DNA from 3 places in the Desulfosporosinus sp. SYSU MS00001 genome. Region 2 is predicted to be linked to each of the others. Evidence: riboswitches for the same ligand, from Rfam matches in the RefSeq annotation. Region 2 holds a riboswitch; each other region holds the start of a gene.

Region 1 (7,600 bases), on a different contig from region 2:
CTATCCAATTACTTATAAAACTTTAAATTTACAAAAAAAGATCCCTCATCCAAAGCGATGAGGGCTAATGAGATAAGATAATTATGACGCTGTCCAAGGACCGCTTAATTAAGCACATTAAATATTATGTTGCTTCATTTCATTACGTTACTCTACATATGCTCCATATTCTAAAAAAGGAAGACAAACATATTGTTTTCTTCTCCTTTAGTTATCAGAAATTCTTGGCCTTGGAGGAATTCCTTCAGTTTAACATTTAGGGTTTCAAACCAATCGGACTTATTGATGTTCTCAAAGGTAATTTCAATTATTGGCAGACGTTGATCTTGCCCATCAGATATTTTGGTGATTCCTTGTCTTAATTCGACAGTTAACATATTTAGATCATTTATAAGCAACATAGTTATGTAGTCTAAAATTAGTGATGGAGTTCTCAATGTGCATCTCTCCTTTAACACTCCACTATTTGGGCTATTAGAAGCCAATATTTCCATTGAGTCTTGAAGCCTCGGTGATCAGCTTTAGCTGAACGAGTTCACTATTGCTTAATTAAAATGATCTTTTATATATGGTATATGGCTTGCTATTCTAATGTCACATTCGACATAAGGGCATAAAAACCTGCTCATTGCATATTGAAAAATTACTATAGTTATATTATTATAAATATAATAATATAACTATGGTAATTAAAATAATTATTAAATAAAAATAATGAGGTGAACGAGCAATGAGACTAATTATTACCTTGGTATCATGTGGAATATTATTTACCTTATTAAAGAATTTTGCTTTTAACGAATGATGTAGGTTATAATTTTGAAATAGTTAACTATGACATAAACTCACAATAATGTTTACTATAATCAATTTGACTTATTGCTGAATAGACTTTACTATTAGCTCAATACTTCAGTTATGTTTGTAGTATTTTCATTTCATTTTCCACCTTTTTAAATCCCCTCTGGATAGGGGACTTTTTCTTTTCCGGGATATCATAGTTTGTATTTGGATTATTTCATTAACCGATATTCATACCGAACTAATCTTTAGAAAAGGGATCGGGACAAACTGTGAACATATGTTGATTTCGCAGCATAAATTGAACTAAGAAAAGAATACAGAGAGAGGTATAGAGACTCAAATAAAGCGAGGCACGGGGGAGTTGCGATGGGGGATGCTGAAATTCAGGCTCTCAAAGAAGATATTACGGAGATAAAAGGTGATGTTAAGGAAGTCAAAGATGCTGTTGCCCGCTTACATCTGCTTATGGTCGAAAACTATGTGACCAGAAAAGAGTTTGAGGCCTATAAGGAGAAGGAAATAAGAAGTCGCCGGTGGTGGGCAACCTTTGTAATTGGGGCTGCGACTGTTGCAATAACAATTATCAATACTGTCAATCATTTTATTAGCAGGTTGATAGCAAAATAACTGCTAAACCTGTGAAAAATTGCTGTAAGATTTCATATTTGAACGAAATACAGACTCAGCAGCAAATTATAGATAACTGTATACAATATTAAGTATTAAAATTGCTAGACAGTTATAGAGAACACAGTTATAATTGAAATACAGTTTTGTCGTTAGAAGTGAGCAAAGAGGCTCTAAAACGGCGTTCTTAGTAACGCCATTTTAGAGCCTCTTTGCCATTGCTGGCATACAATTTTCAACATTTTATATAGAGAAGTAATATTTAGGCAGGAGGCATAATTAATGACTCTAAACTCTGGGGATATTGCATTTGTTTTTTTATCGACCATCTTAGTATTTTTAATGACTCCAGGATTGGCGTTGTTTTATGGAGGAATGGTCAGAAAACGAAATGTTCTTTCAATAATGATGCAAAGTTTTGCTGCAATAGGGCTGGTTACCATTGTCTGGGTAGTATTCGGGTACTCTTTAGCCTTTGGGCCCGATCATGGCCATATCATTGGAGGGTTGGATTGGTTTGCCTTAAAAAATGTGGGACTTTCTCCTAACCCTGATTATGCACCTACGATCCCTCATCTATTGTTCTTTATGTTTCAGCTTATGTTTGCCATCATTACTCCAGCGGTTGTCAGTGGCGCTACTGCAGAAAGAATGCGTTTTCCCGCTTTTCTCTTATTCATGTTTTTTTGGAGTACATTTGTGTATATTCCTCTGGCCCATTGGGTTTGGGGTGTAGGAGGCTGGATGAAGAATCTCGGCGTCATGGACTTTGCAGGCGGAACGGTTGTAGAAATGGCGTCAGGAGTATCTGGACTGGTTGCAGCCCTAATCCTCGGGAAACGTCTGAAAGTAGGGTACGAGTTTAATATTCCTCATAACATGCCCAATGTTCTCTTGGGAGGAGGACTATTGTGGTTCGGCTGGTTTGGCTTTAATGCCGGAGGGGCTATGGGGGCTAATGGACTGGCTGTTTTAGCTTTGACCACAACCCAAATAGCAGGAGCAGCCGGAATGATTGGCTGGGCGCTCCTGGAATGGTTCCACCGCCGTCAAATTACAGTTTTTGGAGCTATCAGCGGTATTATTGCTGCATTAGTTGCTATTACGCCTGCTGCAGGATTTGTATCCACCGGGAGTTCTCTGCTGATTGGATTTGTCGCGGGAGGGGTTTGCTATTTAGGGGTTAGTGTACTTAAGGATAAGTTAGGTTACGATGATGCTCTCGACGTTTTTGGTATTCATGGTATTGGAGGCACATGGGGTACCCTGGCTACTGGAATTTTTGCAGATATACGTCTTAATCCCCAAGGCCATAATGGTTTGCTCAATGGCGGCGGAATTCATCCTGTTCTCATTCAGCTGCTTGCGATAGTTGCCACCTATGCCTTTACCAGCGTTATGACATTTGCGATTTTAAAAGTGGTTGCTTTGTTTACATCACTAAGGGCAACAGATGATGAACAAGTCAATGGCTTAGATTTAACTCAACATCGAGAAAATGCCTATCCTGATTTTGAACTAACAGAGAATGTTTATATTTAAGTTTTAGTTTAAGTTTAAGATAATAATCCCATTTTACATTTTACACTTCTTAAATAGTTTCTCCCAAAAAGTTAAAAAGTTTCAAAAGGTCAGAGAGCTTCTTCGCCATGTTCACCTGTCCTGATCCGGATTGCATCAGCTACGTCGTAAACAAAGATTTTACCATCGCCAAATTTACCGGTTTTAGAAGATTCAACGATGGATGAGATTACATCATCAATCCTGGCAGAACTAACGACAACCTCAAGTTTAATTTTCGGCAAGAGCTTAGAGACAATTTCTTGTCCGCGATAAATTTGGGTATACCCTTTTTGGTTTCCAAATCCTGAGACATTTGAGACCGTCATCCCATTGATCCCTAGATCTGAAAGAGCTGTTTTAACATCATTTAGTTTTTCTGGACGAATTATAGCTTCGATTTTTTTCATGATTGTCACCGCCTGTTCATGGTTCTGTGAGGATACAGTCCTCTTTATTATAACAGAAAGCCATTTGGGATAATATCCTCAGGTACGAGCATCATAGATTTTAATAGAGACTTAAGTTCATTAACGTTGTGATGGCTAGGTGTGCTGTATGGGTTAAACTAACACAACGACTGCATCATAACGAAAACCGGGTCTTAAACCCGGTTTTGTGGTGTCTTCTTCTTAAAGGGTGAATTTTTGCCGCGATCGGGTTTTCCTGTTTTTGTTGAATCTGCCGCTTTATTGGACATGTCAAATAGACCTCCTTAATCCTTGTATATTAGTTTCTTGCCGTTAGAGTTTTGAGGCTCCGGGATTTTCAACATTAAGGCAAGGCGAATCCTAAATCAAACAGTTACTGGGGAAAGGTAGTTTCTTTGTCTTTGCCGTAATCTGTGCGCCCATCCTGGTCTGCTGAATGGCCGCAGGGTAGATCTTCACGTTTAGGAAATGGCCGTTTTTTAGCTTTCGACTGATCCTGCTGTTCCATTGTATCCCTCCTCGCTTATGCATTTATAGTTCCCTGGTAAATCATTAATTTATACGGAGAATCGAACAGGTAACTTCTGTATTAATATACAGAGATCGTATTGACATGGTATGTAACACATGTTAGACTCAGCGTAGTGAATTTAATAAGTATGCTCTTATCCGGAGTGGTGGAGGGACTAGCCCAATGAAACCCGGCAACCCGCTTTGCTGTGACATTGTTGTCTACGCAAGGCATGGTGCTAATTCTTGCAGGAGTGAATTCTTCTGATAGATAAGAGGAGTGTCGATGAATAATTAGGCCTCTTCGAACTAGAAGAGGCCTTTTCGATGCCTATGAAAAGGTTTTCGAAAGGGATTTTTCAGGTCCTGACTCTAGATCACTCTATTTAGAAGGGGAATTTCTTAAAGAATACAAGGATAAAGCGGAACAAAATCTGGAGGTGGGGTCTTTTATGAGTATTGAGAAAACATACGCAGAGATTAACGCTAAGATCAAGACTGGGAAAGCTGTTGTTGTGACAGCAGAGGAACTAATAGCGTTGGTAGAAGAAAAAGGGCTTACAGAGGCAACCCGCGAGGTTGATGTTGTTACAACGGGAACCTTTGCCCCAATGTGTTCCTCAGGAGCTTTTTTGAGTTTTGGACATACGAAGCCGCGCATGAAAATGCAGAAGGTCTGGCTCAACGGTGTGGCAGCTTATGCTGGAATTGCGGCAGTTGATGCTTACCTTGGGGCAGCAGAGCTGCCTGAGGATGATCCTTTAAATAATAATTTTCCCGGTGAGTTCCGCTATGGCGGAGGACATGTCATACAAGACTTGGTAGCTCGCAAACCTGTTAAACTAAAAGCTATAGCCTATGGAACGAATTGTTATCCCCGCAAGAGCGTGGAAACTATGATAACGCTTGATGAGATCAATGAGGCTATTCTTTTTAATCCACGGAACGCCTATCAGAATTATAACTGTGCGGTGAATTTAACCGATCGGACAGTTTACACTTACATGGGCATGTTGAAACCCCAATTGGGAAATGCAAACTATTCCACCTCAGGAGAACTGAGTCCTCTTCTAAAGGATCCTCATTTTAAAACGATTGGTGTAGGTACGAAGATTTTCCTCGGCGGCGGTGTGGGGTATGTGGCCTGGAACGGGACTCAGCATTTTCCGGCCATGACAAATGTCGACGGAAAAGAGCTTGGCGGCGCAGGGGGTACCCTTGCTGTTATTGGTGATTTGAAACAAATGAGTCCTAAGTGGCTGGTTGGTACCAGCTTTCTAGGTTACGGAGCGACACTTAGCGTGGGAATTGGGATACCAATTCCGCTGCTCAATGAAGAAATTACCCGCTATGCTGCCATGAAGGATGAAGATCTGTTTGCCCCCATAGTAGACTACGGAGAAGCATATCCCTCCTTTACTCCTGGTAACTTGGGGTACGTCAGTTATGCTGAACTGAAAAGCGGCAAGATTACGGTACAGGGCAAAGAAATTCAAACCTCACCGTTGTCAAGTATGCCAAGAGCTCGGGAAGTTGCCGCGACGCTCAAAGAATGGATCCAGAAGGGTGACTTCTTATTAACTGAGCCAGTTAAGTCCCTCCCGTCCCCCGCAGATGGAATTGTGGCTCATAGTATTAAGGAGGTTTGATTATGGCACCGAAAAGAATTGTTTTGCGCTTTGGATCCGATATCTCGGTAAAGCCTATCGTCTATCGTCTCGTTAAGGACTTTGACTTGGTTGTTAATATTGTTAGAGCAGATGTTAATCCTCAAAAAGAGGGAACAATGGTTTTAGAGGTCACGGGAGATCAGAGCGAAAAAGGACTCGCTTATTTGCGTGAGTTGGGAGTATCCGTACAAGATCTTAAACAGGGAATTGTCCGCAATGAAGAAAAGTGTGTCATGTGCGGAGCTTGTACGGGACTTTGCCCAACAGGGGCTTTATATATTGAGCGTCCCTCTATGGAGGTTCATTTTGATGAAGACCAGTGCATCGTTTGTATGCTATGTACGAAAATTTGCCCGATGCGGGCAATGGAGGTTCATCTCTAAGTGGACTTTTTAGAACGTACTTACCGGCAGTTGCATCGCCAAGATGACCTGCAGCATTTTCAAGTGATGGTGCAAGAAACGGATCTGGATATCGGGATTCGTAAAGAACGTTTTTCTCCAGAATTGGTGGAATGGATCGAGGATACGATCCGTTCCTGCCGCAAGCCCTTGGAGGAGTATCTTCAAAAAGACCCGGGGTTTCAAAAAGCTTTAATTCCTTATGATGTACCCGAGGATGCTCCATTGATCGTTAAAACCATGTCTGAAGCCGGTCGTTTAGCTGGGGTAGGACCTATGGCGGCTGTGGCGGGGGCTGTAGCTGAGTGGGTGGGAAAAGCGATAGCTAAACGCTCCCGGGATGTTATCGTGGAAAACGGCGGAGATATTTTTATGAAAACGACTCGCTTTCGTAACGTTGGAATCTTTGCCGGGGATTCCCCTTTATCCAACCGAGTAGCCCTTGAAATCCATCCGGAACAAACCCCCCTAGGAATATGTACGTCCTCCGGAAAAGTGGGTCCTTCGTTAAGTTTTGGCAAAGCTGATGCCGTAGTTGTTCTTTCTTCTTCCACAGCTTTGGCGGATGCTGTAGCAACTGCTTGCGGGAATTTAATACAATCGGAGCAGGATTTAGAAAAAACTATTGAATTTGCCTCTCAGATTCCAGGAATCAAGGGATGTCTGGCAATCAAGAATGACCAATTAGCTGCCTGGGGCGCTATAAAATTAGTGCCAATGAACGTGTAATATATCAAAATTACTTTCTAAGCAAGGTTAAACCTATCGATTCAGCCAGTTTCGAGACAGTATGAAAGAAATAAAAGAAGTAGAAGAAATAGAAGAAATAGAAGAAGTAGAAGAAGTAGAAGAAATAGAAGAAGTAAAAGAAGTAAAAGAAGTAAAAGAAATAAAAGAAGTAAAAGAAATAAAAGAAGTAGAAGAGGTAGAAGAAGAGAAAGAAAAAAAGAAAAAAAGAAAAAAAGAAAAAAAGAAACCTCCCCGTCGGGAGGTTTTAGTTTTGCGCAATTATCTTTATCTTCTTATTAATTCCCTTGTACAACCCTAATTTAGCACGAAATACGAAAGGAATCAATGCCCATTTTTTGGATCATTAATCTCACGATAACAAATGAATATTGTTGATATTTAAAAGATAAAAAAATATTATTTTACGGTTTGACCTGGTTTAAGTGCTATTTATGCCAATTAATCGATAGGATAAATTGAAACAATTGCCCAAGACAGGGGGCTAAATATGAAAATGACAGTGTCCAATCAAATTTGTAATGGCAATTTCCTAAAGGCTTGTGAACATGAAGATTTTCCACAAGACTGGCTGCCCATTGGCGGAAATTATGCTTCGAGTTGGAATTATATACGGGAATCTCAAGGCAGGGCTGGGGTGGAAATTATTAATTCAGCAAGCGTTAAGGCGGGAATTATCCAAGCAAATGACAAAGTCATAGAGGTTGACGGCAAGAAGCATTGGCTGGTAAAAGTTGCTTTCCAATGTCGAGAACCTGCATTGCAAGTATTTATGTATCTCTATCCAATTCTTGCGAATGGAAATGTTTTACTGCCCAGGATGTTTTGCTTTAATTCAGAGTTAAACACT
Region 2 (7,600 bases):
AGAGGATATTGCCGTTTCTGTTTTCCAAGCTGTTGTTAATCAAACCATTAGCGGTTTGGCTCAAGGACGTCCGATTACGGGTAACGTGGCTTTTTTAGGCGGTCCTTTATTTTTCCTTTCGGAACTTAGAAAGCGTTTTATTGAAACATTGCATTTAGATGACCAAAGTATTATTTTTCCCGATGACTCTCAATACTTCGTGGCCATCGGTGCTGCCCTTTCATCACGAAATCAACAGCCTTTTACTCAAGAGTGTTTATATGAACGAGCGCCGATGATCTATAAAATAAACAATGACGAAAATGCGGAGTTAAATCCCCTCTTCAAAGATGCTGAAGAGTATGAGGCTTTCAAGAAAAGACACGCAGAGAATAAAGTCAAACGAGTAGATTTAGAGACTTATCAAGGAAATGCTTACCTGGGTATCGATGCCGGCTCAACAACTACTAAACTAGCTTTGATTGATGAACAGGGAGGCTTGCTTTATTCCTTCTATGACAGTAATCAAGGAAACCCTCTCGAATCAACCGCTAATGCTTTAAAAAACCTTTATCAAAAACTGAATCCGAATATTAAAATTCTTAATTCGGCTGTTACCGGCTATGGGGAACATCTCATTAAAGCAGCTCTAAAAGTCGACATCGGAGAAATTGAAACAGTAGCCCATTATGCAGCTGCGAATTTTTTCCTTCCCGGCGTTGATTTCGTTTTGGATATCGGTGGACAAGATATGAAAAGCCTGGTTATCCGTAATGGAGTTATTGAATCCATCACTTTAAATGAAGCTTGTTCATCGGGATGCGGCTCGTTTGTGGAGACCTTTGCCCAATCTCTGAATATGAGTGTCCAAGAATTTGCTCAGATCGGCCAAGAATCCAAGCATCCGGTCGACCTTGGCACACGGTGTACTGTCTTCATGAACTCCAAGGTTAAGCAAGTTCAGAAGGAAGGCGCCGAGGTTAGCGATATTTCGGCCGGTATCTCGATTTCTGTAATAAAAAATGCCCTTTTCAAGGTCATCCGCTTGCGAAACGCTGATGAACTTGGACAAAAGATCGTTGTCCAAGGGGGAACATTCTATAATGATACGGTCCTGAGAGCCCTTGAACAACTCGTAAATCGTGAGGTCGTACGGCCTGATATTGCCGGGATAATGGGTGCTTTCGGCGCTGCGCTGATTGCCAAAGATCGCTTCGAGACCAGCTATCAGACAACTCTCCTGCCCCTCGACGAACTTCAAGAACTCTCTTCAGAGACCTCCATGAAACGATGCGGCCTGTGTGGAAATAACTGCTTAGTTACAATTCGACGTTTTTCCAACGGCAATGAATTTTTCTCCGGGAATCGCTGTGAACGTGGTGAAGGCAAAACTATTACAAAATCCGAAATTCCGAACCTCTTCACTTATAAATACAAGCGAGTATTTAACTATGTCCCCTTAGTGCCTGAGAAGGCTGTTCGAGGCACCATTGGCATTCCCAGAGTCTTAAATATTTATGAAGATTACCCCTTCTGGTTTACCTTTTTTACTGAATTAAAGTATCGAGTTATTCTTTCCGGTCGATCTTCGAAACCGCTCTACGAACAAGGTATGGATACAATACCTTCCGAATCGGCCTGTTATCCGGCAAAACTTGCCCATGGTCATCTTGCCGATTTAGTGAAAAAAGGGATAACTAAAATTTTTTATCCTTGTATACCCTACAACCGTCAAGAAGACCCTTCATCAAATAATCATTATAATTGTCCTATCGTTACTTCTTATCCGGAAACCATTAATGCCAACATGGACATCCTAAGAAGCTCAGCGATAACGTTTTATCATCCGTTTTTGCCTATTGATAATCCACGCAGAATGGGTAAGCGTTTAATTGAAGAGTTAGCGCCGGAAGGAATTCCAAGCCAGGAAATCCTTAAAGCGATGGGAAAAGCCTATGCGGAATTAGAGAGTTATAAAAAGGACTCCCGCCAAAAGGGAGAAGAAGCCCTTCAATATATTAAAGACCATCAAATAAAGGGGATCGTTTTAGGGGGAAGGCCCTATCATCTTGATCCTGAAATTAATCACGGAATTCCGGAGATGATTCAATCCTACGGGTTTGCGGTCTTATCCGAGGACTGCATCAGTCATCTTAATCAGGTTGAACGACCTTTGCGGATTGTCGACCAGTGGGTATACCATACAAGGCTTTACGCCGCGGCTAGCTATGTTGCCCAACAGAGCTCTCTGGAGCTGATCCAGTTAAACTCTTTCGGCTGCGGTTTAGATGCAGTCACTACGGACCAAGTTAAAGAAATTCTCGAAGCTTACGGCAAGATTTATACCGTCATCAAAATTGACGAAATTAATAATTTAGGGGCTGCCCGAATTCGTGTGCGTTCTTTAATCGCTGCTATCAAGGAACGTGACAAACGTCAGGTAACCCCAGAAAAGTTAATCATAAGACATCCGCGCGTTATTTTTACTAAGGAAATGAAAAAAGCTCATACTCTCTTAGTCCCCCAAATGTCTCCCATTCACTTTCAGTTTTTTCAAACCGGCTTTGAAGTGGCAGGCTATACTATAGAAATTTTACCTTCTGTAGATAAAGCCGCCATTGATGAAGGCTTAAAATACGTGCATAATGACGCTTGCTATCCGGCTATTATTGTCGTTGGACAAATCATGAAGGCCTTAAATTCCGGCAAGTATGATTTAGACAACACCTCGGTAATAATTTCCCAAACCGGCGGAGGATGCCGGGCGACCAACTATATTGCCTTTATCCGCAAGGCCTTGGCAGACGCCCATATGGGACATGTACCCGTTGTTGCTTTAAATACGGGAAATTCATCAAGCTTAGAGCAAAACCCAGGCTTTAAAATTACACTTCCGATTTTTAAAAGAGTAATGCAGGGATTGATCTATGGAGATCTCCTGATGCGAGTTCTTTATCGAGTGCGCCCTTACGAACAAGAACCAAGCTCAGCCAATCGCTTATACGATTCATGGGTGAAGCGTTGTCAAGAATCATTAAAGACAGGTAATACCAAAGAATACGAGAAGAACATTCGGCAAATTGTCAAGGACTTTGACGCTCTCCCTATTCATGAAGATTGGGTCAAACCTAAAGTTGGCGTCGTTGGTGAAATTCTTGTCAAATTTCACCCCACCGCTAATAACAACATTGTCGAACTGCTTGAGTCTGAAGGCGCTGAGGCAGTTGTACCTGACCTTGCGGACTTTCTTCTATACGGAGCTTTTGATAATCGTATTAAATATAAACAGCTGTCTGGTAGCTTTTGGGGAATGGTATCCGGCAACTTCTCTATCGGTCGGATTGAAGCCTATCGACGAGAAATGAAAAAAGCCCTCAATGCCAGTAAACGATTTACGGCTCCCAAACCTATCGAAGAAATTGCCAAGTATGCTTCAAACCATCTTTCCCTTGCCAATCAATCGGGAGAAGGCTGGTTTCTAACCGGAGAAATGGTTGAACTGATTCGCAGCGGAGTCAATAATATCGTGTGTTTGCAGCCCTTTGCCTGCTTACCAAACCATATTACAGGCAAAGGTATGGTTCGTGAACTCCGCCGCTCTTATCCGGCGGCCAACATTGCACCCATCGACTACGATCCCGGAGCCAGCGAGGTCAATCAACTTAATCGGATTAAGCTCATGCTGTCCGTGGCCATGGAAAATATTTAAATTATTTTTGACTTGACAGGGACCATAGTTTGTTTTATATTAGCTATATTATCTTGAAACCAAGTTAATATTGATTCTCTTATCAAGAGTGGCGGAGGGACTGGCCCTATGATGCCCGGCAACCGATAGTCTAAGCTATGAGGTGCCAATTCCAGCAGAACCTTAGGTTCTGAGAGATGAGAGCAGCGTGTTAAATACCTAACGATTGCTTCTCTGAAGCGATCGTTTTTTTATTATCAGCTGACCTAACCTCTCCTAATAACCGGATTTAAACCCGCGGTAAACAAAATCTTAACAATTACATTTTACTGACAGTCAGTTCACTAAAAGTAACTGTCTGCTAAGAAAAGGAGAGAAATTACAATGACTGAAAAACACCAATTTGGATTTGAAACACTTTCTTTACATGGAGGACAAAACCCCGACTCTGCTACCAATTCGCGTGCCGTTCCAATCTACCAAACCTCCTCCTTTGTTTTCAATGACACAGAACACGCTGCCAACCTCTTTTCCCTTAAAGAACCCGGCAACATCTATTCCCGAATCATGAATCCCACTCAGGATGTTTTCGAGCAGCGCCTTGCCCTCCTCGAAGGAGGCGTTGGTGCCCTGGCCACAGCCTCCGGGCAAGCAGCCATTATGTATGCTATCCTAACCATTGCTCAAGCCGGAGATGAGATTGTCGCTTCAGGCTCGCTTTACGGCGGAACTTACACTTTGTTTGCCTATACTTTGGCTAAATTAGGGATTAAAACTCATTTCGTCAACGGTGATAATCCGGAAGAATTCCGCTCTAAAATTACAGACCGAACCAGGGCTTTATATACTGAAACGATTGGCAATCCCCAAATTAATGTTGCCGATTTGTCTGAATTAGCCCGTATCGCTCATGAAAAGAATCTTCCTCTCATTGTCGACAATACCTTTGCCTCTCCTTATTTATGCCGGCCTATTGAACACGGTGCAGATATTGTTGTTCATTCGGCTACTAAGTTTATCGGCGGGCACGGGACTTCCATCGGTGGAATCCTAGTTGATTCCGGCAACTTTAACTGGAGTAACGGTAAATTTCCTGGATTAAGCGAACCTGACCCCAGCTACCATGGAATTGTTTATACGGAAGCCTGCGGCAAAGCCGCCTATATTACCAAGGCCCGGGTGTCTCTCTTGCGTGACACCGGAGCGGCCTTATCCCCTTTCAACTCCTTCTTGTTTTTGCAAGGCTTAGAAACTCTTCCCCTTCGTATGGAAAGACATATTGAAAACGCCCAAAGAGTGGCGGAATTTTTGCACAACCATCAATTTGTCTCTTGGGTGAATTATCCCAGCCTGACAAACAGCCCTTATTATACTCTTGCTCAAAAGTATTTACCCAAAGGTGCGGGTTCGATCTTCACCTTCGGAGTTAAAGGCGGACTTCAGGAAGGTGAAACCTTCATCAATCATCTGCAGCTATTCTCCCATTTAGCTAACGTCGGAGATGCTAAATCCCTTGTCATCCACCCTGCAAGTACGACTCATCAACAACTTGATGAGGCATCCCAACGCGCCGCTGGAATCTCCCCGGATATGATCCGCCTCTCCATTGGTCTGGAAACGATTGATGACCTCCTCTCTGATTTGGACCAGGCTCTTAAGGCCAGTCAGAATTAATTCGAACAAGCATTACACTGCAAAATCATTGTCTTCACTGTTGAAACGGAGGTTTAGTCGATGCCCATTAAAATACCGGAACATTTACCGGCTATGGAAATACTTAATCGAGAAAATATTTTCGTTATGGGGAACGAGCGTGCTTTTCACCAAGATATTCGCCCCTTAAAAATTGTGATCCTCAATCTTATGCCCCGCAAAGAAACCACAGAAACTCAACTCTTAAGACTGCTCGGGAATTCTCCCTTGCAAGTTGAAATTATCCTCCTGCGAATTGAGAGCCATCATTCTAAAAACACCTCTCAAGAACACCTGGATTCTTTTTATAAAAGTTTCACTGATATAAAAAGCCATAACTATGACGGCATGATTATAACAGGGGCACCGGTAGAACACTTGGAGTTCGAAGACGTTACCTACTGGAAGGACCTGCAGGAAATTATGGATTGGACAACGACTCACGTCACTTCCACGTTTCATATCTGCTGGGGAGCGCAGGCCGGATTGTATCACCATTATGGTATCCCGAAATACCCTTTGCCGGAGAAAATGTTCGGTATCTTTAAACACGATGTCAAGAGGAACAGCTTGAACGGTATGCAGCTCCTGCGGGGATTTGATGACGAATTCTATGTTCCTCACTCCCGTCATACAGAAACCAAATGCAGTGACCTTGCTGAACATTCCGAACTGGAGATTTTATCTAAGTCCAGCGCAGCAGGCGTTTATATTGTTGTTTCCAAAGATAGACGTCAAGTCTTTGTCACCGGTCATTCTGAGTATGATACCTTAACCCTTAAAGAAGAATATGACCGTGATTTTGTCAAAGGTCTGCCGATAGCACTTCCCAAGAACTACTTTCCTGACGATGATCCCACAAAACTCCCTGTTCACAAATGGCGCTCACATACAAATTTACTATTCCAGAACTGGTTGAATTATTACGTCTACCAAGAAACGCCCTATGATCTTGGTGGTCGTTAAGAAGGAACAGCCGATCTTAAAGCACACCCCAACTATTGGATATCCAGCAGTTGGGGTGTGCTTTTTCATAAAATGCGATGGTCTAACACTGCTGAAACTGCCTCTGGATAGGAACAAATCCGCATGCATATACTGAAAAGGTCAAATCACGAACAATATATAGGAAAGGAAGCAACAAATTTGACTTCGGTACAGAACAAATCTTCCAAAATGTCGGCATTTTCCTTAACCATGTTAGCTATCGGGAGTATTATCGGCGCAGGAATGTTTCTGGGAGTCGGCTTGACGATCAAACTCTCCGGTCCATCCATTATCCTTGCTTATGCCCTCATGGGAATTTTAATGTATTTTAACTTATCCTTTTTAGCCGAGCTTTCTTTGCTTGACCCGGAAAAAGGTTCATTTCAAACTTATGCTGCCAAGGCCTTTGGACCAGGAGTTGGGTTTGTTATCGGCTGGCTCTACTGGATCTCCGGAATCTTGGTCATGTCTAGTGAGGCTACTGCCGCGGCCATCTTTAGTGCTCTTTGGTTACCCGGAATTCCCCTTTGGGCCTTCATGCTCATTTATTCAGTTGTTCTGACGGTGGTCAATCTTGCTGATCCGCGCGGGTTTGGTAAATTAGAATCAGGCCTGGCCATCATTAAAGTCATTGCCCTTATCGGCTTTATTCTCTTGGGGATTGGCCTTGCCTTTTTCCCTCTTTTCGGTACTGCTCCGGGTTGGCATAACATCAGCAACACTCCCTTTTTTGCCCAAGGTTTGTCTGGCTTCGCAGGTTCTCTTTTACTTGTATTTTATGCCTATTCGGGAACTTCAGTGGTGGGGTTAGCTATCTCAGAATCTTCCGACCCTGAAAAAACGGTCCCCAAGGTAGTTCTCTCTACCTCAGGGATAGTAACTTCCTTCTATGTTATTTCTGTCCTGTTCCTGCTTTTGCTCCACCCCTGGACAACCTATAATGCCAGTACGAGCCCCTATGTCAGCGCTTTGCTGCCTTACAAAATTCCTATCGTCCAATCTCTTATGAACTTCGTCATTTTAACCGCCACTTTATCGGCAATGAGTGCCAGCATGTATGGAACATCGCGGATGTTAAATGCTCTGGCCCAGCAAAAAGAAGCGCCGAATTTTTTTAACAAGGTCACACCAAAGGCAGTTCCAAGACGTGCTCTGCTGTTCACAAACACCTTTCTTGTTGCCATAGCCTTCCTCTCCTATATTATTCCTAACAAAATCTACTTGCTGGTAACTGGGGCCAGCGGCCTGCTCTCA
Region 3 (7,600 bases), on a different contig from region 2:
CGGTAGGCGAGCATTCGTTCATAACACCATTGCTCATCCTTATTATCCCCAGCTTGATGAAAAATCCGTGCCGCTAACGCATAAACCGCTGCGGAATCGTTAACACCGTCTGGACTGCCATCCGCATGATAGGTACTGAAAATCTTACCGTTTGCCTGAATACTTTTATGCAGAAAATCCAAGAACTTATTAACATTCATCCCGGCTTTCTGAGCGTAATCAATCGTGTATAATTGTTCAACAGTGGTGAACTTTTCCGGCCAGACATAACTTCCCGTCTGCAAATTATAATTGGACGGGAAAAAGCCCTGATTATTAAGAGGGGCATTTTTAAGAATATCTAAAGTACTGCGAACTGATTGCTTGGCTGGAGGAAAATCGGCTGATAAGGTTTCCAATCCCACCGGATCGATATAGAATAAAGAAATTTTCTGCTCTGCTTTTCCTATTCTGCCATCGTAGCTGTCGCAAAATACATTTTCGTCCCGGTTATATTTATAAAGATTAAATGCCAAGAAAAAAGCTTTGATTTTATAAGTTAGCTCACCAAAGTCAGAACTTGCCACGTCCAAACTTCTTAATAATCTTAGTTGATCAACCAAGGCCGTTGCATCGTCCGGTTGTTTCTCCTGCAAATTTAGCCGCCAGTAATAATATCCTTTGGGGGCTGTAAAATACGTTTGCAGGTTATTAAGAACAGATTCAAACAGTTTTTTATCTTTGACAAGCAGAGCATACTCCATAAGTTGACCTTGGGACTCTAAAAGAACATACCTATCGTTTTCGGTTCCCACACCCTGACAGCTTGTCAGCAGACCCTCACTCGTAATAAAGTGCTGAGATAGTAACTGATCAATTTTCTTTTCAGTGCTGTTCTGGGTGTCAACATTAAGTAAATATTTACTAGCCAAGTTGCCCGGTTCCAAGTGGTTTATTTTATAGTTGAAGTATAAGAACGATCCAATAAACAATCCAGCAAAAGGAATTAGGAAGATGGCAAACAATTTTATTTTCTTTTTAATTTTAAGATCCACTCCTCTCCAGTAGCGTAAAACAAACGGCAGATTATGCCTTAACTTCAATGTTAATTCAACATTAACTCTTCTACATCAACTTAATTCTATATCTTTCATCAATTTCCTTCGTATTTATGGTCAAACATTAAAATTCAAACAAAATCTAACATTGAACGAACTAGTTCAGCATTATGCATGCAATTATCTCCCGTTAAACCATTATTTATGATCCTTTGACATATTCAGTAACTGAGTCTACAAAAAGAATACCATCTAAATGATCTATTTCATGGCAAAAACATTTTGCTAAATCTCCTGTCCCTGTTAATATTATTTCCTTCCCATTTTCGTTTAAAGCCTTAACCCTTACTTTAGCAGGCCTCTTAAGTTTACCCCATATATTAGGAATACTTAAACATCCCTCGATAACCTCTTGATTCCCCTCGCGTTCAATAATTTCGGGATTTACCAGCTTCAGAAGCCCTTGTCCCATATCAATGACAACCAATCTTTTTAGCAATCCAATCTGAGGAGCAGCCAATCCGCCGCCATTTTCTTTATACATTGTTTCTGCCATATCATTGAGTATTTGTCTTATTTTGTCGTCGATTATTTCAACAGGTTTACTCTTTTTTCGTAATAGTTCATCATCCAAAAACCTAAGCTTCCTCAAAGCCATTTAAATCACACCTCTTCTAATCTCTGCCTTAATTTTAAGGTAACTTTAGTTAACACCCTTCATTAGCTCCATTTTAACTCTAATTTCTTTTTCTAACACGATAACTTTTTTAAAGATCTTTTCCAGAACCTAAGACCCTTTTCATAACCATACAAAACAACTTTTTTCTCGGCAGCCAATGGAAGAACTAAATCCCTTTCGGATTTTTTCAAGGCCTCCGCAAACCATTCTTGTTGAGTCATTCCCGCTAAATCACAGATACGTTCGATGCGTTGTTTTTCATTCTCTGTAACAGGAAACCAAATTATATCATCCATGGAAAGCACCTCTCTTTTGGAAAACGTTAATTTTTACCAAAAACAAAAATATCTCTTCTAACATGAAGAGATATTTATAGCTCTCATCTGTTAGGAATACTCCTACAGGATTTAGCACCATGCTTACGCTGGTTGCTGGGCTTCATCGGGCCAGTCCCTCCACCACTCTTGATAAGAGATTTATTCAATTGATTGTGTTAATGATTAATATACTAGTTGCAAACTTCGTTTTTGTCAATTCTAATTTAAAAAGCCTAATGCTTCGTATTAATTTTACAGGCAACAGCTTGATCAACCATATCCTTTGATAAGATATCCGCATACACTTCTTCGTGTCTTTTCAGCCAGCTATTAGCATAGGTACACGTAGCCGAAGCCTTAAGACCTTTTTCTCTTAAATAATCAGCTACAACCTGCATCATCTTGCCGGCCATACCTTGCCCTCTCAAGCTTGGATTCACATAAGTATGGTCTATATCTAGCTCGCCATTTTCCTTAGAAACAAATGTTGCTTCACACATTAGTTCGCCTTTTTCATCGGTTGCATATATACGTCGATCTTCATACTGCCAATTCATAACTAATTCCTCCTCGATAGTTTCGTTTGGCCTCTATCGGGCCTAGGACTCACTTTAATTACTCTTGAACTCTCCTGATTTACCAGTAGTATTCTTTACGGAAGGTTAGTTGATACAAGTTTACCAGGAAACTAAGGATTTTTCACTATTAATTGTTAGATGATCCCCATTAACCACCTATTATTACCAATAGCTATTCCGGTTTATCATGATATAATACATTCAAGGGGAAAGTCCCTTAGTCTTTTTCATGGTACTTATATTGCCCTCCGGGGACAGCAATTCGGAGGGACTTTTTTCTAAGAGCTCGTCTGGCATAAAGTTAGACATGTCTCTTTGCGGAAGATTGAGGGGGTGGCTGCCAATCAATTCGTTTGGCAGCACCCCCTTTCGGATGTTGCATTATATAATTTCATTAGTCACATTTTTCAGCAGTCTTCGAGGCTGCTTTTTATTTGCAGATAATTCCTTCAATCATCTTCAACTCGCAGTAATGATTGATTTATAAATAGGTAATACAAAATTACCCATAGACCCACTACCACTTAAGGAGTTTTCAGCCAACATTCAGTAAGCTTTAAGTTTCACTTCAGTCCAAATTCAGCTAGCGGCCTTAGAATAACCTTGTCGTTAAAAAACATTTATCAAATCTAAAGGAGATGTTTAACGAGACTTGATAACTATGAAACAAATCATTGGGTCTACTTATTTACGGATCACTACCAAATGATAAGGTTATTGTCAATCTTGAATAAAGGATAGTAAAATAGAACGACCAGGTACATGTTTGTTTCATGTTCCTGGTCATTTAATTCATTTTAGGGGCAAATTTCGTTAACTCACAATTATCCTTAGAACTCCATTTGTAGGCATAAAAAGACAAAGGAAGAAAAAACAGGCTTTGTGAAGATACAAGTTTTCTTGTCCGAAAAACAGCTAAATGATATACTAATTTTCCCAACTTAGAATTAGGAGGATGAGAGAAATGGAGCTTTTTAATCAGCTTCAATTAGAAACTGAACGACTTACACTAATGGTATTGGATGAGACCTTTGCCGATTTAGTTTTGGATTATTATAAGCGTAATAGCAGGTTTCTCCAGGAATGGGAAGCTAAAAAGGAACCTGAATTTTATACGATTCGTTATCATCAAGAAGCGCTGCGCAAAGAATTGTCCAAAATCAATGATGGGGATGCATTCAGGGTCTGGCTTTTTAAAAAAGATGAGGCGTTGTCCAAAACAATTGGATCAATCGGCTTAAACAATATCGTTCATGGGGCCTTCCTCTCGTGCCACCTAGGCTATAAATTGGACCATACTGAAATCAACCAAGGCTACATGACGGAGGCCTTAAAAAGAGTTATTGAATTCGCCTTTACAAAATTAGGGCTTCATCGTATTGAGGCCAATATTTTGCCGCGAAATGCACGATCGATGCGAGTAGTAGAAAAACTCGGTTTTTATAACGAAGGCCTTGCCAAGAAATATTTGCGAATTAACGGCAAATGGCAAGATCATCTTCATATGGTTCTTCTAAATGAAGCTATGGAGTAAACTTTAATTCATTCCAACTCTTCAATAAACCATTCCTTTTCACCGTATTTAATAAAGTACTGACCATCACGCTCGATCAAGTTTTTACACAACTCACTATAGGAAGAACGGGACAGTTTCGTATCACCCGGCCAAAACAATGAGATATAAGGGATATGGTTCTTTATTAAAATATTGCCTAAAGGCAAGGGGAATTTTCGCCCATCATAAAGTTGCAATATTATCCGATCAGCCTGCACAGTTACTGATTGAACAAAAAAGGGGACATCTTCTACCTTTACGGGGTACAGTTGATTCTGCCATTCTATATTAAAGTTATTATGATCATCTTTTTGGAGATTAGAAGCAAATAAGCAGACAATTTCTTTCCTGATCATTACCAAGCCATCAGCGTACCATAGACCATTCTTGTCAATAAAGAGTTCTGGGGCGCGTAAATTACTCACGATATTGCCTCCTCGCCATAAAAATAGATATTAACTATTGCCGATAAGATATCTTCTTAAATCATTCCACGATTATCCTTTATTTCCTCCTTATCATAATGTTTTGCTCCAGGAATCGCTATCATAGTTATAATTATTTATAATTATTCTTCTCCTTATCTCGCACCATTAGATTGCAGACTTTCGTTTTTTTTCATCGCGGAGTACAATTAAAAAAGATCACAGAAAAGACTCAAGTTAAGGAGGAAAAAGCCATGATCCAGGGTAAAGGCTTGTCCCATTCGGAGCTTAGCGAAGTTGCCCGGCGAATGCGCCGCCATATTCTGAAAATGACCCACAAAGCCAAGGGAGGACACCCAGGAGGCTGCTTGTCAGCAACAGATCTCCTTGACGTTTTATATATGAACGTTCTCCGAGTCAATCCGCAAAACCCTCACTGGGATAAACGGGATTTTTTCTTTTTGTCTAAGGGACATGCGGCACCGGCACTATATGCAGCCTTATGCGAACGGGGGTTTTTCCCGGAAGAAGAGCTTCTCACTTTTCGTGAAGCCGAGAGTCGGCTTCCTGCTTATCCTAGCTGCGAATCGACCCCCGGTGTTGATATGGCATCAGGTTCGCTGGGCCAAGGTCTATCTATTGCCAATGGAGCGGCATTAGCGGCGAAACTTAAAGGTTCTGATCAACGTGCCTATGTGATGCTGGGTGACGGAGAATTGCATGAGGGACAAGTCTGGGAGGCTATGTTAACAGCCGCTCATTACCATTTAGATAATGTTTGTGCTATCGTCGACTACAACAAATTGCAGCTTGACGGTCGTCTCGACGAGGTAAAATCGTTAGGAGATCTGCCGGGAAAGTGGAAAGCTTTTGGCTGGAATGTCCTCGAAATCGATGGACATAACTTTCCACAGATTGAGAAAGCCTTTGCGCAAGCTCATGCAGTCAAGACACAGCCAAGTGTGATTATCGCCCATACGATTAAGGGAAAAGGTGTATCTTTCATGGAAGATCAAGTGGACTGGCATGCGGCTGCTCCCAGTGATGCAGAATTAAAAATTGCACTAGAGGAGTTGAAGTAAATGACAAAGATTGCACCACGTCAAGCTTACGGGGAAGAACTTGTTCGCTTGGGGCAAGAGAATCCTGATATCGTTGTCCTCGATGCAGACGTCGCCAAATCCTCGATGACATATTTGTTTAAAGAGAAATTTCCTGAGCGATTTTTTGACTTAGGAATTTCGGAGTCCGATATCGTGGGAACAGGTGCCGGCTTCGCCGTTGCTGGAAAAATTCCATTTATAAATGCCTATGCAAATTTTCTGCTTGGAAACGGCTGGGAGCAAATCCACATTTCGATTGCTTATGCAAACCAAAATGTAAAAATTGTTGGGCACAATATTGGCGCTTCTTCCGGCAAAGATGGCCCAACCCATTTGCCCTTTGAAGATATTGCTCTAATGCGTGTTTTGCCTGGCATCATGATTGTGGAGCCGGCTGATGCCATAGAAATGCGCAAAGCGGTGCGAGCGGCAGCCCAGTACCAAGGGCCGGTTTATCTGCGAGTCGGTCGCTTACCGACTCCCCTTGTCACCTGTGAAGAGGATCCATTTGAGCTGGGAAAAGCCCGTATCTTAAAGGAGGGACAAGATGTAACCATCATCGCCACTGGGGCAATGGTCGCCAAAGGACTGGAGGCAGCCGAGAACCTTGCCTCACTTGGAATTTCTGCTGAAGTCGTTAATCTTCATACCATAAAGCCTTTAGACAAGACGACACTACTGCGCTCAGTTCGAAAAACCGGTGCCGTGGTCACTGCAGAAGAACATACGATCCTCGGCGGAATGGGAAGTGCCGTAGCTGAACTTTTGGTTGAGGAATATCCCGTTCCATTACAAAGAGTTGGCGTAAAAGATCGTTTTGCCGTTTGTGCTCCCTATGATGAATTGCATGATGTCCTAAGCTTAACGTCAGAAACAATAACAAAATCCGTCCAAGATGTTATTCGGAAAAAGCGTCAGTAATTATTAATTCCCTTTGGAATTTGATCCGTAATAACCTATTAGGATTATCCCTTGGATAGATACTCTTCTCTTGATCCCTACTTTAGTATGAGCTTGATGATTATTCTAGAATTGAGAAGTAATGCCCTATCTCTTAAACCCAAAAAATGCCCCCACCATCCTGATGGGGGCTAATCGAGATAAGACTAGTAATTTTTGAGGATGAATCGGCCTATTAAGGTATTTTAAGGCCAAACATAACACTATGGTTACATAGAACCAAACTTAGTAAAAGGCAGATGGAGAACTAACAGTATGACTAGGATCTGCTTCACTATAAAATAAATGATTATCAGTTATTAACCCGGCAGCCTCATAGGAACACCGTTCAAGAACACTGGAATAGGTATTTGCCTTTTCAACAAAGAATTCAGCCATTTTGGCGGCATCTTCTAACGTATCAAAAATTAAAAGAGTGTAGCTATAGAGTACCTTGTTTTTAACGCGGAATATTGTATGTGGCAGATTACTCTTCTGAGCCAGTGACATTAACACTGGCTTTCTGCCTATTCTCATTAAAATGCTCAATGCCTCTAATGACACACAATTATTGGTCATCGATATTGATATAGCTTTCTGCATATTACATTTATTGTTAACTTTAAGATCGATATTATATTCTTTAGCCCACTCCTTGGTCATTTTGTTGTATAAATCGCGAACGCCTAAAACCGCGAGGGTATACTTGCCAATTAATGAATCAGGCATATTATCGAATTCTACTGGTGTAACTCCAATAACGATATTCCTTTTTCCCATTTAACGTCACTCCTATCATAATTTTTCTTTATAGATGAATCTTTAAACTTATTGAATATAATTATTAAACTTTAAATATTTGCGGTATTAGATAACTATTTGCGCCTGAAATCAAATTTTTAATTTATTTATTTTTCACAATAATTTAATTTATTTAAGTATAACACTTTATTTTGCTGGAATAAAA

Evidence for each region. Region 2 has a riboswitch for S-adenosylmethionine ahead of ACPUYX_RS15080 (homocysteine synthase). Riboswitches for the same ligand answer to the same signal wherever they lie in the genome.
Region 1: another riboswitch for S-adenosylmethionine. It lies ahead of ACPUYX_RS08525 (homocysteine biosynthesis protein); the one in region 2 lies ahead of ACPUYX_RS15080 (homocysteine synthase).
Region 3: another riboswitch for S-adenosylmethionine. It lies ahead of ACPUYX_RS03885 (hypothetical protein); the one in region 2 lies ahead of ACPUYX_RS15080 (homocysteine synthase).

Annotation. Positions count from the first base shown of each region.
Region 1 is NZ_JBNFTW010000003.1:402,801-410,400, forward strand. It holds gene ACPUYX_RS08500 (hypothetical protein) at 171-437, opposite strand; gene ACPUYX_RS08505 (hypothetical protein) at 1,171-1,431, shown strand; gene ACPUYX_RS08510 (ammonium transporter) at 1,714-2,973, shown strand; gene ACPUYX_RS08515 (P-II family nitrogen regulator) at 3,063-3,401, opposite strand; gene ACPUYX_RS08520 (hypothetical protein) at 3,796-3,930, opposite strand; SAM riboswitch class I at 4,085-4,210, shown strand; gene ACPUYX_RS08525 (homocysteine biosynthesis protein) at 4,385-5,581, shown strand; gene ACPUYX_RS08530 (NIL domain-containing protein) at 5,584-5,985, shown strand; gene ACPUYX_RS08535 (UPF0280 family protein) at 5,986-6,732, shown strand; gene ACPUYX_RS08540 (hypothetical protein) at 6,794-7,051, shown strand; gene ACPUYX_RS08545 (DUF6385 domain-containing protein) at 7,241-7,600, shown strand, end outside.
Region 2 is NZ_JBNFTW010000008.1:125,750-133,349, forward strand. It holds gene ACPUYX_RS15075 (acyl-CoA dehydratase activase-related protein) at 1-3,688, shown strand, start outside; SAM riboswitch class I at 3,765-3,871, shown strand; gene ACPUYX_RS15080 (homocysteine synthase) at 4,052-5,341, shown strand; gene metA (homoserine O-acetyltransferase MetA) at 5,402-6,325, shown strand; gene ACPUYX_RS15090 (amino acid permease) at 6,506-7,600, shown strand, end outside.
Region 3 is NZ_JBNFTW010000002.1:99,537-107,136, reverse strand. It holds gene ACPUYX_RS03895 (hypothetical protein) at 1-911, opposite strand, end outside; gene def (peptide deformylase) at 1,240-1,695, opposite strand; gene ACPUYX_RS03885 (hypothetical protein) at 1,788-2,012, opposite strand; SAM riboswitch class I at 2,093-2,190, opposite strand; gene ACPUYX_RS03880 (GNAT family N-acetyltransferase) at 2,267-2,590, opposite strand; gene ACPUYX_RS03875 (GNAT family N-acetyltransferase) at 3,576-4,145, shown strand; gene ACPUYX_RS03870 (DUF1285 domain-containing protein) at 4,154-4,591, opposite strand; gene ACPUYX_RS03865 (transketolase) at 4,846-5,673, shown strand; gene ACPUYX_RS03860 (transketolase family protein) at 5,674-6,615, shown strand; gene ACPUYX_RS03855 (hypothetical protein) at 6,880-7,413, opposite strand.